Regions from separate parts of the Streptomyces sp. NPDC102451 genome, predicted to be linked through region 2. Evidence: riboswitches for the same ligand, from Rfam matches in the RefSeq annotation. Region 2 holds a riboswitch; the other holds the start of a gene.
What was found. Region 2 has a riboswitch for thiamine pyrophosphate ahead of thiO (glycine oxidase ThiO). Riboswitches for the same ligand answer to the same signal wherever they lie in the genome.
Positions count from the first base shown of each region.

Region 1: linked by a shared signal. The riboswitch ahead of thiC (phosphomethylpyrimidine synthase ThiC) and the one ahead of thiO (glycine oxidase ThiO) in region 2 are both predicted to bind thiamine pyrophosphate.

Region 1 is NZ_JBIWKD010000009.1:43,569-50,950, forward strand. Features, by position in the region: gene ACIRD8_RS21260 (LacI family DNA-binding transcriptional regulator) at 1-281, shown strand, start outside; gene ACIRD8_RS21265 (metallophosphoesterase) at 456-1,514, shown strand; gene ACIRD8_RS21270 (hypothetical protein) at 1,696-2,520, shown strand; gene ACIRD8_RS21275 (DUF805 domain-containing protein) at 2,679-3,035, opposite strand; gene thiC (phosphomethylpyrimidine synthase ThiC) at 3,394-5,196, opposite strand; TPP riboswitch at 5,189-5,322, opposite strand; gene ACIRD8_RS21285 (YibE/F family protein) at 5,394-6,749, shown strand; gene ACIRD8_RS21290 (SsgA family sporulation/cell division regulator) at 6,813-7,250, opposite strand; gene ACIRD8_RS21295 (IclR family transcriptional regulator) at 7,352-7,382, opposite strand, start outside.
Region 2 is NZ_JBIWKD010000001.1:570,284-577,665, reverse strand. Features, by position in the region: gene ACIRD8_RS02775 (hypothetical protein) at 1-323, opposite strand, end outside; gene metF (methylenetetrahydrofolate reductase [NAD(P)H]) at 374-1,291, opposite strand; gene thiE (thiamine phosphate synthase) at 1,468-2,118, opposite strand; gene ACIRD8_RS02760 (Rv2175c family DNA-binding protein) at 2,265-2,630, opposite strand; gene ACIRD8_RS02755 (NAD(P)/FAD-dependent oxidoreductase) at 2,693-3,931, opposite strand; gene ACIRD8_RS02750 (hypothetical protein) at 3,960-4,301, opposite strand; TPP riboswitch at 4,353-4,465, shown strand; gene thiO (glycine oxidase ThiO) at 4,463-5,674, shown strand; gene thiS (sulfur carrier protein ThiS) at 5,671-5,901, shown strand; gene ACIRD8_RS02735 (thiazole synthase) at 5,904-6,698, shown strand; gene pknB (Stk1 family PASTA domain-containing Ser/Thr kinase) at 6,825-7,382, shown strand, end outside.

The DNA of each region.
Region 1 (7,382 bases), on a different contig from region 2:
CGCGGCGCTACGGCCTGCGGGTCCCCGAGGACCTCCTGCTGGTCTGCTGCAGCGAGTCCACGGTGTACGCGTCCACGGAACCCCCCATCACCACGCTCTCGCTGAAGCCGCGCAGAATCGGCACAGCCGTCGTCCAGCTCCTCATCGACGCCATCGAAGGCGTCGAGCACGACGGCCCGGTGGAGCAGGTGATACCCACGGAGCTCATCGTCCGGACGTCCTCACAGCGGCGTCCGCCACGCACCACGGTCAGCCCTCCGCGATCACCTGCCGGGGACTGATCGGATTAATCCGGACCAAACGGCCGATGAACCGGATGCTCGCACGGATTCACCACCCCTGGTGCGTCACACAGCACGATCCGCATTCCTATGATGGGCGCACGACACCGCGGACCACCTCTACCAGGCAGGGCCCGTCAGGTGTACGGAGGCGCGACGGTGGTGGAGGGGTCGATGACTCAGGGGGCCGGTCAGGAACCCGTGGTGCGGACAGCGACGTTGCGTGACTTCCGCGTACCGCCGTATGCGCAGGTGCCGATGCCCGCGCCCTTGCCGCACCCCGGCAACGCCGCGCCGGGCGGCGAACCGCCGGAGGGGTACACCCCCACCGAGCGCGATCTTCCCGTGATCAACCGCGGCGACACCGTCCAGGTGGAGGCGGTACCGGAGCCCCGGCCCACCGCCGGATCCGGCCGCGGCCCGCTGTACGTCGTCGGCGACGTCCACGGGTACCTGGACGAGCTCCTGGCCGCCCTGCGCGAACAGGGCCTCGTCGACGCCGACGGCCGATGGGCCGCGGGCAACGCCAGGCTCTGGTTCCTCGGGGACTTCACCGACCGCGGTCCGGACGGCATCGGCGTCATCGACCTCGTCATGCGCCTCTCCGCGGAGGCCGCGGCCGCCGGCGGGTACTGCAAGGCGCTCATGGGCAACCACGAACTGCTGCTGCTCGGCGCGAAGAGGTTCGGCGACACCCCGGTGAACTCCGGCGCCGGAACCGCGACCTTCCAGGCCGCCTGGCTGCTCAACGGCGGCCAGAAGACGGACATGGAACGGCTCCAGGACGTCCACCTCCAGTGGATGGCCCGGCTCGACGCGGTCGTCGAGGAGGACGGGCATCTGCTGATGCACTCCGACACGACCGCCTACCTCGACTACGGCTCCACCATCGAGGACGTCAACGACACGGTGCACGCCATTCTGACGCGGAACGACGCCGATGAGTGCTGGGACCTCTTCCGCAAACTCACCAAGCGGTTCGCCTTCCGCGACGAGGGCGGCGCGGAGGCCGTACGCGAACTGATGTCGACGTACGGCGGGCAGCGCGTCGTACACGGCCACAGCCCCATTCCGTATCTGCTCGGCGAGGTCGGTTCGGAGGAGGGCGAGGACGTGGCGCGGCCCGTGGTGGACGGTCCGCACGTCTACGCGGAGGGGCTCGCCATCGCCATGGACGGCGGCGTGACCATGGCCGGAAAGCTGTTGGTCGTCCAACTTCCCCTGCATGACTGACGGTCGCCGGGGAAGACGCATCACGACCCGACACCGTCACCGGCTGGGCCTATTTCCGGAAACACCCTGTCACCCCGTGCCGTAGGCGCTCTACCATCGGCGTATCAGTCGCAGGCTCTCCTCCGTTTCCGCCCGATCGCCCGGCTCACACGGTCGTTCAGGCCCTACGGAGCATCGGGGGATGCACATGAAAAGCGCTCCGCACCTGCTGGCCGAGGACCGCCCCGAGTACGAGCGGATCCTTGCCGACGCGCTGCGTCATGCTCACGAACGACCGGATCTGGACGGAGTCGGCGACCGTCTCAACGCGGAACAGCTGCGGACGATGGCGCTCAACGCCACGCCCCTGATAACCGCGGCGGCGGCCACCGAGTACGACCACTACGTGAAGGTCCGCGGCGAACTGCGCGGGCCGGAGGACCCGGAAGCCCACACATCCGTGCTCGGGCCCGCCACGGACGAGGCCGACTCCACAGGCGCCGGCACCCTCGCGGTGATCGCCGTGCTGGCACCCGTCCTCGCGGGTACGGCCGCGCTGATATTCCTGGTGGTCGGCTACCCCCTGAAGGCGCTCAGCCCCGCCCCGGCCTTCGCCGGGACCATGGTCGCCGCCGGATGGTTCTTCGCCGCCGTCGCCGCCGCGGCCATCCTCGTCGCCGCGGTGGGCCTCCTCGTCACCGCCCTGCGCAACGGCGCCACCGCGCTGCCCGCCGTGGACGAGGAGGAGGAGCTGCCGGAGGACGTGGCACGCGCCAGGGAGGCCTGGCGCCACGCTCTGCTGGAACGCGGCATCCTGCCCTTCCTCCGGGACGCGCTGGCCGATCCGACCGCGGGGCCCGCCTCGCGCACGCCGCACCGTTCGGCCAACCGCATCCCGAAGATCGGCTACAGCAGGCCGGAGTTCTCCGGACCGGAGGACGGCCCCTCGGCGGGCCCTCGCCCGACCTTCACCAGCCCGGACTTCACCAGTCCGGACTTCGGCGGCCCGGAGCACCAGCCGGAGTGACCCGGGCGGGGGCACGGCGGCCGACGCCTTGAGGCCGGCGCCCTGAGGCCCCTGAGCCCGGCACCGTTGACCCCCGCGCCCCGAGGCCCGAAACGGCAGAGGCCGGAGCGGGCAACCTGCCGCTCCGGCCTCTGCCGGCGTCACACCCCGCGAGGAGTTCAGATCCCCTGGGGAGCCAGCTTCGGGTTCGCGCCGTACTCGTTCGCCTCGTGCGCACCCTCGAGGCACAGGAAGACGAGCAGGATGATGCCGCCCACGAGCGGGACGAACGCGATCAGGATCCACCAGCCGGAGCGGCCGGTGTCGTGCAGTCGGCGCACGGCGACGGCGAGCGACGGGATCAAGACCGCGAGCAGGTAGATGTAGTAGGGGACCTGCGAGTCGATGGCGAGGCCGATCGCGCCCAGGACCACCGCGGCTATGAAGTTGAAGAGCGCGAACATCCAGTACTCCTTGCGGCGCGCACGCCCGCTGAAGCCCGCGTAGTTCTTGAGTACAGCCAGGTACCAGTTCACTGCGTTTCCCTCCCCTGGCGCCCCCGTCGGAGGCGCACACCATTTCGGCCAAGCACAGCGGAAGGTAAAGCACAGATAAGGAGATGGTCAACAGGGTTCGGGCCCCGGCGGAAACGTACATCTACCTGCAGCACGGCCGTGTCCATACCGTCGCCGAAACTCCCGCGAAGGCAGCACAGGAGGGTGCTGACCGGCCCGAACCAGACGTTGTCGGCGCTCTTCATGCTCTATCAGCACAATCTGACGACCGGACAAACAGCCCCGCACCAGGCCGGATCCAGGACGACACCGGCCCCGTGGTGCGGCGTCGACCGCGGTGGAGGCCCCACCCGGGAGCGCCCCCACCGCGGTCGGCCCGTCAGTCCGCCAGAGGCAGGTACACGCGGTTGCCGCTCGCCGCGAACTCCCTGGACTTCTCAGCCATCCCCGCCGCGATCTCGGCCTGTTCGTCCCCGTGCTCCCGGCGGATGTCGTGGGAGATCTTCATCGAGCAGAACTTGGGCCCGCACATCGAGCAGAAGTGCGCCGTCTTCGCCGGCTCGGCCGGCAGCGTCTCGTCGTGGAACTCCCGCGCGGTGTCGGGGTCGAGTGCCAGGTTGAACTGGTCCTCCCAGCGGAACTCGAACCGGGCGTCCGACAGGGCGTCGTCCCACTCCTGCGCCCCCGGGTGCCCCTTGGCGAGGTCCGCCGCATGAGCCGCGATCTTGTACGTGATGACACCGGTCTTCACGTCGTCACGGTTGGGCAGCCCCAGGTGCTCCTTGGGCGTGACGTAACAGAGCATCGCCGTCCCCCACCAGGCGATCATCGCGGCGCCGATGCCCGAGGTGATGTGGTCGTACGCGGGCGCGACATCCGTGGTGAGGGGGCCCAGCGTGTAGAACGGCGCCTCCTCGCAGATCTCCTGCTGGAGGTCGATGTTCTCCTTGATCTTGTGCATCGGGACATGCCCCGGGCCCTCGATCATCGTCTGCACGCCGAACCGCTTGGCGACGGTGTTGAGCTCGCCGAGAGTCCTGAGTTCGGCGAACTGCGCCTCGTCGTTGGCGTCGGCGATGGAGCCGGGGCGCAGCCCGTCACCGAGCGAGTACGTCACGTCGTACGCCGCGAGGATCTCGCAGAGGTCCTCGAAGTGCTCGTACAGGAACGACTCCTTGTGGTGCGCCAGGCACCAGGCCGCCATGATCGACCCGCCGCGCGAGACGATGCCGGTCTTGCGACGGGCCGTCAGCGGGACGTACGGCAGCCGGACCCCGGCGTGCACCGTCATGTAGTCGACGCCCTGTTCGGCCTGCTCGATGACCGTGTCCTTGTAGATCTCCCACGTCAGCTCCTCCGCACGGCCGTCGACCTTCTCGAGGGCCTGGTAGAGGGGGACGGTGCCGATCGGCACGGGGGAGTTGCGCAGGACCCACTCGCGGGTGGTGTGGATGTTGCGGCCGGTGGAGAGGTCCATGACCGTGTCGGCGCCCCACTTGGTGGCCCACGTCATCTTGTCCACCTCCTCCTCGATGGACGAGGTGACCGCGGAGTTGCCGATGTTGGCGTTGACCTTCACCAGGAAGCGCTTACCGATGATCATCGGCTCGATCTCCGGGTGGTTGACGTTGGCCGGCAGGACCGCCCGGCCCGCGGCGATCTCCTCACGCACGACCTCGGGTCCGACGTTCTCCCGGATCGCGACGTACTCCATCTCCGGGGTGATCTCCCCCCGGCGGGCGTACGCGAGCTGTGTGACGGGCCTTCCGTCACGGCTTCGGCGGGGCTGCCGCGGGCGTCCGGGGAAGACCGCGTCGAGGTTGCGCAGGCCGCCCCTCGGGCTGGTGTGCTTGAGACCGTCGTCCTCGGGGCGCGCGGGGCGGCCCGCGTACTCCTCGGTGTCCCCGCGGGCGATGATCCAGTTCTCCCGGAGCGGGGCGAGCCCTCGGCGTACGTCGGTGTCGGTGGTGGGATCGGTGTACGGCCCGGACGTGTCGTACAGCGTCACGTCCTTGCCGTTGGTGAGGTGCACCTGACGGACCGACACCCGGAGATCCGGGCGTGAGCCCTGGACGTACCCCTTGTGCCAGCCGATGGACTTCCCGGCCTCGTCGTTCTTCGCATCCTGCGCATTTCGCGCATTCTGCGTCGAGGCAGGCGTGCGTGCGTCCGCTGTGGTCATGAGACCTACTCCCTACGCCGGCATTACCCGGTAACAGGTTCGGCGGTCGGCGCAGCGTGTCCCGTACAGATGTACGGAGGTCAGCGCCCTCTCAGCCCGGTGCTCCGAGCTCCCGCGTGTACAGATGTGCCTCCACGCTAGCCTCCGTTCTGGCGTGCTGGCCAGAGGGCCTTCCCGGTTCTTGGGATGATCGGCGGGTGACGTCCCCCGGAAGCGCCCCCGAACCCCATGGCCCCGCATCAGGCAGCACGCAGAGTCATGCGCCCGGCCACACCCACAGCCACGGGCCGGCCGCGCCCGTGTCGAAGCATCTGCGCAAGGTCATCGCGGCCGTGGTGATCCCCTTCGCCACCGCGGTCCTGGTCGGCCTCGTCGCGTTCTGGCCCGGCGGCGCCCCCGCCCACGAGCGCACGGGTGTCGGCTTCGACCGGCAGACCCAGGACGGGCAGGTCACCAAGGTCGTGTCGGTCGACTGCGCGGACGTCAACGCCTCCCAGGTGCCGGCGACCGGCGACACCTCCACCCCGTCGGGGCGGGAGGCCGTCAACGAGCAGTCGGGGCAGTGCAAGAAGGCCACCGTCGAAGTGACCACCGGCGAGGACAAGGGCCGTACGTTCGTCGAGGTCGTCCAGCCGGATGCCCCGCGGCAACTGCACGAGGGACAAGGGGTGGTCGTGGCGTACGCACCCGACGCACCCCGGGACCTGCAGTACTCGGTGACCGATGTGGACCGCTCGTTCCCGATGGCGCTGCTCGCCGGGATCTTCGCCCTCGCGGTGGTCGTGGTGGGCCGGCTGCGCGGACTGATGGCGCTGATCGCTCTCGCCGTCTCCTTCGCCGTACTGACCCTGTTCATCCTGCCCGCGATCCTGCAGGGATCGAATCCCCTGGTCGTGGCGGTGATCGGGGCCAGCGCCATCATGCTGATCGCCCTCTACACCTGCCACGGACTGACGGCCCGCACCTCCGTGGCCGTCATCGGCACGCTCATCTCGCTGCTGCTGATCGGGTTGCTGGGCTCCCTCTTCATCGGCTGGGCGAGCCTGTCCGGGAACACGGACGACAACACCGGCCTGATCCACGGGCTGTACCCGGACATCGACATGAGCGGCCTGCTGCTCGCCGGTGTGATCATCGGTTCGCTCGGTGTGCTCGACGATGTGACCGTGACCCAGACGTCGGCGGTCTGGGAGCTGCACCAGGCCGACCCGACCATGGGCGTACGCCGGCTCTACAGGGCGGGTATCCGGATCGGGCGGGACCACATCGCCTCGGTCGTCAACACCCTCGTGCTCGCCTACGCGGGCGCGGCACTTCCCCTGCTGCTGCTGTTCTCGATCGCGCAGAGCAGCGTGGGCACGGTGGCCAACAGCGAGCTGGTCGCCGAGGAGATCGTCCGCACCCTGGTCGGATCCATCGGGCTGGTCGCCTCGGTGCCGGTGACGACGGTGCTCGCGGCCCTGGTGGTCTCCGCGGACCGCACGGGGCTCGGCGCGGAAGCCGGAGCTCCTGCACCCGCACGGACCGGGAGGGGTCGACGCCGCAAGACGTGAGCCGGAGCACCGGACGCATGGTCCCGGGCCCCCGGCGATCGGTGTTCAGCCGGATCCGCCTGCTCAGCCGGCGTTCTGTTCCTTGGCGAGGATGCGGCCCAGCGCCTCTTCCAGATTGCCGTCGAAGTCACCCAGCGTGTGCTCCTGCCCCAGTGGCACCAGCTTGTCCGTCCGGTCGAGAAAGGCCACTAGAGGTGCGGTGCCGGCCCGGAAGAGCGCGCGGTCCGCGCCGACCTGCAGCCGGATGTGTACATCCGACAGCCCTTCTGGCTCCGTCGGGCCGATGTGCACGTCACCGTCGCCACTGGGACTGTTGAGGCCGTCGAGCAGCAGCTCACGGCCGAATGCCCAGGTGACGGGGGCGTCACCCGGCAGGTGGAAGGTCATCCGGATCGCATACGGATCACTGACCTCGTACCGGAGCTCCACCGGAATACGGAAGGAGAGCTCCTCGGAGACGAGGAAGCTCATCATGACCTCTGCTTGAACCGACTCGCGCATCGTTCAACCCCGCAGTAGATGAAACTGGCCAGGAATGATCCCCCATGGCCCTATTGACGCCATCGTGATGCACGCGATAGCAGATCACAAGGAGTGATTTTTCAGATACTGATAGAGAACACGAACGAGCGC
Region 2 (7,382 bases):
GAGACCTCGAGTGTGGGCTTGCGGCTCTCAGGGCCGCCCGCCCCGCGCCGGCGGCGGCTCTCACCGGGGCTGCCGCCTATGGCCCAGCCCGTCGAGAAGCCGCGCCGGAAGGAGAGCGTCACATACGTCTGGCCCGTCGCGAAGGCCACCGCTCCGACGGCGATCACCAGCACGGAGGGGATCAGAACGCCCAGGACCACACCGAGGAAGCCGGCGAAGGCGAGCAGCCGCCAGCGCAGGCGTGCCTTGTACTGCAGCAGCACCTCGCCCAGCAGCCACAGCGCCACTATGCCGAATGCGATGTAGAGGACCGTCCAGCCCACGCCCGCCCCCTCCTACGGCCACCGCCCCGGTTGGTGGCGGGTACGGCCGGTCAGGACTGCTTGTGCAGTCCGAGATTCTCGTAGATCTCGAGTGTCGCCGTCGAGTTGTTGAGCGTGATGAAGTGCAGCCCCGGGACACCCTCGGAGAGCAGTTTCGCGCAGAACTCCGTGGCGAACTCGATGCCAATGGAGCGTACAGCGGCTGGGTCGTCCTTCGCGGCGAGGATGCGTTCTTTCAGTGAGGAAGGCAGGGACGCGTTGCTGAGCTGCGCGAATCTCTCCAGCTGCTTGACGCTGGTGAGCGGCATCACCTCGGGAATGACCGGGGTGTCACAACCCGCAGCGACCACACGGTCACGCATCTGCAGATAGCTCTCCGGGTGGAAGAACATCTGGGTGATCGCATAGTCGGCACCGGCGCGGCACTTGTCCACGAAATGACCGATGTCGGAGTCCCAGTCGGTGGATCGCGGATGCATTTCGGGAAAAGCCGCGACGCCGACGCAGAAATCACCGGCTTCCTTGATCAGCCGGACGAGGTCCGCCGCGTACCGCACACCCTTCGGGTGTTCGATCCACTCGCCCATCGGGTCGCCGGGCGGGTCGCCGCGCACCGCGAGGATGTTGCGGATCCCGGCGTCGGCGTACTGCCCGACCATGTTGCGCAGCTCGGCCACCGAGTGGTCGACGGCGGTGAGGTGGGCGACCGGGGTGAGCGTGGAGTCCGCCGCGATCTGCTGGGTCGCCCGGACGGTCCCGGCGCGGGTCGAACCGCCCGCCCCGTACGTCACGGAGACGAAGCTCGGTCCCACCGCCTCGACCCGGCGCAGGGCGTTCCAGAGGTTCCGTTCGCCCTTCTCGGTCTTGGGCGCCCAGAACTCGAACGAGAACGACGTCTCGCCGGTCGCGAGCAGCTCACGCACCGTACGCGCGTGATCTGTCCTGGTGGAAGGTGTGCCAAGGGCCATAATGGGAGGTTAACCAGGGCCCGGCGGTACCCCAACCAGAGAGGGGGAATTGCCCGGAATGAGGTAGGTTTTGTCCACCCCTCGGACACCCTGCCGGACGCTCCCTCGGACACCCTGCCGGACGCCCCGTCGGTCGCTCCCCCGGGCGCCTTCCCGGACCGGCCCCGGATCTCGGCTCAGAGGGCGCGGGCCCGGATCCGCTCCGCGAGCGAGGCGGCCGCCCGGCCCGGATCCGCCGCCTCGGTGATCGCCCGTACGACCACGACCCGGCGGGCTCCGGCGTCCAGCACCTCGTCCAGATTGCCCGCGTCGATCCCGCCGATGGCGAACCACGGGCGCGTGGGGGCGAGCGAGGCGGCGTAGCGCACGAGGCCGAGGCCCGGGGCGTGCCGGCCGGGCTTGGTCGGGGTGGGCCAGCAGGGGCCCGTGCAGAAGTAGTCGACGCCCGCCTCTGCGACGGCGGCGTCGACCTCGGCCTCGGCGTGGGTGGAGCGGCCGATCACCACGTCGCCGCCCAGGACGGCGCGGGCGGCGGGAACCGGCAGGTCGCCCTGTCCGAGGTGGAGCACGTCGGAGCCGATGGCGTGGGCGACGTCGGCCCGGTCGTTCACGGCGAGGAGCGCGCCGTGGCGCTTGCAGGCGTCGGCGAACACCGCGAGGTGTTCGAGCTCCTCGGCCGCCTCCATGCCCTTGTCCCGCAGCTGCACGATGTCCACGCCGCCGGCCAGCACGGCGTCGAGGAACTCGGGGAGGTCGCCCTGCCGCTTGCGGGCGTCCGTGCAGAGGTAGAGCCGGGCTCCGGAGAGCCGGTCGCGAGGCGTGGACATGAAGATTTCCCCCGTCGGTACGTCGTTGGATCACTGCTGCGGCGGCTGCGCGCCCGTACGTCGGTGGATCGCCGCGCCGGCCGCCCGGTAACGGCGGAGTGCGGGCCGTGTGTGCCACGGCCCGCACCCCACTCACGGTCGTCCGGTCAGACGGCGAGCGCCTGGGCCCGGCGCTTCACCTCCGTACCGCGATTCTCGCTCAGGGCCTGCGCGGGGGTGCCGGGCAGGGTCGGGTCGGGGGTGAAGAGCCAGTCCAGCATCTCTTCGTCGTTGTAGCCGTCGTCCCTCAGGAGCGTCAGGGTCCCTGCGAGACCCTTGACCACCTTGTCGCCGTCGATGAAGGCGGCAGGCACCTGGAGCGTCCGGTTCTCACCACGGCGTACGGCGATGAGCTGGCCTTCCTTGACCAGCTGCCGTACGCGCGTCACCTCGACATCGAGCATTTCCGCGATGTCGGGAAGGTGGAGCCAGGCGGGGACGAGAGCATCGATCTTTACGTCAATCTCGGTCACAAGGACAAGCGTGCCATCCCGGACCGACAGTCGGTACCCGGGCCGCCCGTACGAGGCCGTGGCTACCCCTGGAGCACCGTCGATTTCAGCGGTACGGACGAGTCGGCGGCCCGCACCGGATCGATCCGCGCCCCCGCCTCGACGAGCTTGCGCCCCTGCGCCAGGTCCCGCGGCCGGCTCACGGCCAGCACGGCGACGAGGACGCCCTGCCGCAGCCAGCAGACCGTCCAGGACGGGTCCGCCGGGTCGCCCCGCCACAGCAGCGTGTCGGCGCCCGCGTGGTGGCCGGCGTACTGCACGAAGCGGCCGAACTGCTCGGACCAGAAGTAGGGCACCGGGTCGTACGTCCTGACCGCACCGTCCGCGAGGGCGGCGGCGACCGTCCGGGGCCCCTGCAGGGCGTTGTCCCAGTGGTGGACCAGGAGCCGCTCCCCGTAGCGGGCGGACGGGAAGGACGCGCAGTCGCCCACCGCGTGGACATCGGGCAGCGAGGTGCGCAGCGAGCTGTCCGCGGTGACCGAGCCGTCCGGGCCGAGCGCGATGCCCGAGTCCTCGAGCCACCCGGTGGCGGGCCGGGCGCCGATGCCGACGACCACCGCTCCGGCGGGGATCACACGGCCGTCCGCCAGGTGGACGGCGCCCTGCTCGACGCGCGCGACCCGGGCGCCGGTGAGGAGTTCGGCTCCGCTCTCGGCGTACCAGGCGGCCATCGGCTCGGCGACCTCGGCGGGCATGGTGCCCGCGAGGGGACGGTCGGCGGCCTCCACGACGGTGACCGCGCAGCCGGCCGCGCGGGCGGCGGTGGCGAACTCCGCGCCGATCCAGCCCGCTCCGACGACGACCACGTCGTGCTGCCGCTCCAGGACGGGCCGCAGCCGTGCGGCGTCGTCGAGGGTGCGCAGCAGATGGACTCCGGGCACGCCCTCGGAGCCGGGCAGCCCGACGGGCTCGGCGCCGGTGGCGAGGACCAGCACGTCGTAGGCGACGGGCCCCTCCGGGGTGTCCAGTTCGTGCGCCCCGGCACGCAGACCGGACACGTCGAGCCCCAGGCGCAGCGTGATGTCCAGGGCCTCGAAGTCGACGTCGAAGGCGGAGTCCTCCGCCTTGCCGAGCAGGACCGCCTTGGACAGGGGCGGCCTGTCGTACGGCTGGTGCGGTTCGGCGCCGATCAGGGTGACGGGGTCCGTGAAGCCCTGTTCGCGCAGGGCCACGGCCGTCTGCACCCCGGCCATGCCGGCGCCCACGATCACGACTCCGTGCGGCCGCCGTCCCACTGCCGGGTCCTGTGTCTGCTCGCTCACCCGTCCACCCTAGTCACCTGACGCATCGTCAGCTCACGAGCTCCTCAACCACGCTCGTCCCGCTGCCCTCCTGGGACTCCCACGCCCATGTCTCGTCCAGCCGCACCCGTCCGTCCAGGAGCTCGGTGACCGTGGAGGCGCAGTGGCCCGAGGAGGTCGTCCCGTCCTGCTTGAGCTGGACGTATCTGAAGTCGAGGGTGTCCCCCTCCCGGGTGCCGACGAGGTGCCCGCGGACGACGTCGCCGCCCGCGTACTCGGCCCAGATCCGGCCGTCCTGCTCGTGGTACGTGAAGCGGGTCCGGGTCCCGACCTGGCCGGGGGCCTGGTCGGCGACCGGCGAGAGGACGAGTCCGTCGAGTGAACGGGCCACGGGTACCGCTCCCTTACTGGCCGTGCGGGGTGGGGTCTAGGCTGGCCACCGTAAGGCACTCGCGGGAGTCCGGACGCACCGGGCTGAGAGGGAGGCTGACCGGCCTCCGACCGTACGAACCTGATCCGGGTCATGCCGGCGAAGGGAGGGGCTGGACGCCCATGCGCATCTCCGCGGACATCTCCGCAGACAGTTCCGACGTCCTGGTCGTCGGAGGCGGCATCATCGGTCTGGTGACCGCCTGGCGGTCGGCCCAGCACGGCCTGCGCACCACGCTGGCCGATCCGGAACCGGGCGGCGGCGCCGCCCGGGTCGCGGCCGGGATGCTCGCCGCCGTCACCGAACTCCACTACGGCGAGCAGACGCTGCTCGGTCTCAACGTGGCCTCCGCGGCACGCTATCCGGCGTTCGTGGCCGAGCTGGAGGAGGCGAGCGGGCAGGGGACCGGCTTCCGCGCCTGCGGCACCCTCTCCGTCGCGCTGGACTCCGACGACCGGGCGCACCTGCGGGAGCTGCACGCCCTGCAGCAGCGTTCCGGGCTGGAGTCCGAGTGGCTCACCGGCCGCGAGTGCCGCCGCCTGGAGCCGATGCTCGCCCCGGGCGTGCGCGGCGGTCTGCGGGTCGACGGCGACCACCAGGTGGATCCCAGGCGGCTGGCCTCGGCCCTGGTCATCGCGTGCGAGCGGGCGGGGGTGGCGTTCCGCCGCGCCTGGGTCCAGCGGCTCTCCGTCACGGGCGGCCGGGCGACGGGCGCGGTCCTGGCGGACGGTACGGAGCTCGCCGCCGGCCAGGTGGTGCTCGCCGGGGGCAGCCTCAGCGGCCGGCTCGAGGGCGTGCCCGAGGCGGTCGTGCCGCCCGTACGCCCGGTCAAGGGCCAGGTGCTGCGGCTGACGGTGCCGCCCGCGTACGCCCCCTTCCTCAGCAGGACGGTGCGGGCCGTGGTGCGCGGCAGCCAGGTCTATCTGGTCCCGCGTGCCGACGGTGAGCTGGTGGTCGGTGCGACCACCGAGGAGCTGGGCTGGGACACCACGGTGACCGCGGGCGGGGTGTACGAGCTGCTGCGGGACGCCCATGAGCTGATGCCGGGCATCACGGAGCTGCCGCTGACCGAGACCCGGGCCGGTCTGCGGCCCGCCTCGCCGGACAACGCGCCGCTGCTGGGCCCCACGGCGCTGCCCGGACTGCACCTCGCCACCGGGCACCACCGCAACGGGGTGCTGCTGACCCCCGTCACCGGCGACGTGATGGCCCATGTGCTGACCACCGGCGAGCTGCCCGAGCCGGCCCGGCCCTTCGCGCCGGACCGCTTCACCGCCGCGTCCCCGTCCTCCCCCGAAGACACCGCCCCCGCGCCGCAGGAGCAGCCCGTATGACACAGCCCGTGCCCGCCGATCACCCCGTCCGCGTCTCCGTCAACGGGGAACACCGCTCCCTTCCCTCCGGCACCGCCCTGGACACCCTGGTCGCACAGCTGACCACGGCTCCCTCGGGTGTCGCCGCCGCGGTCAACGAGGCCGTCGTCCCACGCGGCCAGTGGCCGGCCACCGCGCTCGCCGACGGCGACCGCGTCGAGATCCTCACCGCGGTCCAGGGAGGCTGACCATGTCCGACGACCTCTTCACGCTCGGTCCCACCGCGTTCTCGTCACGGCTGATCATGGGGACGGGCGGAGCACCCAGCCTGGACGTGCTGGAGCGCTCCCTGATCGCCTCGGGCACCGAACTGACCACCGTGGCGATGCGCCGGCTCGACCCGACGGTGCAGGGCTCGGTGCTCTCCGTCCTGGAACGCCTCTCCATCCAGGTCCTGCCGAACACCGCGGGCTGTTTCACCGCGGGTGAGGCCGTGCTGACCGCCCGGCTGGCCAGGGAGGCGCTGGGCACCGACTGGATCAAGCTGGAGGTCGTGGCCGACGAGCGCACCCTGCTGCCCGACCCGATCGAGCTGCTGGACGCCGCCGAGATCCTGGTCGACGACGGCTTCACCGTCCTGCCGTACACCAATGACGACCCGGTCCTGGCCCGCAAGCTCCAGGACGTGGGGTGCGCGGCGATCATGCCGCTGGGCTCCCCCATCGGTTCCGGGCTCGGCATCCGCAACCCGCACAACTTCCAGCTGATCGTCGAGCAGGCCGGGGTCCCGGTGATCCTGGACGCGGGCGCCGGGACGGCGTCGGACGCGGCGCTGGCGATGGAGCTGGGCTGTGCCGCTGTGATGCTCGCCTCGGCGGTGACCCGGGCGCAGGAGCCCGAGCTGATGGCGGCGGCGATGCGGCACGCGGTGGACGGCGGGCGGCTGGCCTACCGGGCGGGGCGCATCCCGCGCCGCCATTTCGCCGAGGCGTCCTCGCCGGCGGAGGGCCGCGCGGTGCTCGATCCGGAGCGCCCGGCCTTCTGAGATCCGGGCCACGGCGGCGGTTCCCCGTCACAGCACGTGCATCCCGCTGTCACGGCTCGGCACCGGAACGGGCCCCGGGAGACCTGGCCCATCCGCGGTGTCCGTGACAGCTCGTAGACTCGCCCCGTGGACACGACCCTCCAGGACCCGCTTGTCGGGCAGCTGCTCGACGGCCGCTATCGCATCGACGCGCGCATCGCCGTCGGCGGTATGGCCACGGTCTACCGGGCCATGGACACCCGGCTCGACCGGGTGCTCGCCCTCAAGGTGATGCACCCGGCCCTGGCGACCGACGCGGCGTTCGTCGAACGCTTCATCCGCGAGGCCAAGTCCGTGGCCCGGCTCGCCCACCCCAATGTGGTGGCCGTCTTCGACCAGGGTGCCCAGGGCGCGTACGTGTACCTCGCGATGGAGTACGTCGCCGGGTGCACCCTGCGTGACGTCCTGCGCGAGCGCGGGGCGCTGCAGCCCCGGGCGGCGCTGGACATCCTGGAGCCGGTGCTGGCCGCCCTCGGCGCCGCGCACCGCGCGGGCTTCGTCCACCGCGACATGAAGCCGGAGAACGTCCTGATCGGGGACGACGGCCGGGTGAAGGTCGCCGACTTCGGTCTCGTACGCGCGGTGGGGACCGCCACGGACACCACGGGATCGCTGCTGGGCACGGTCTCGTACCTCGCCCCGGAG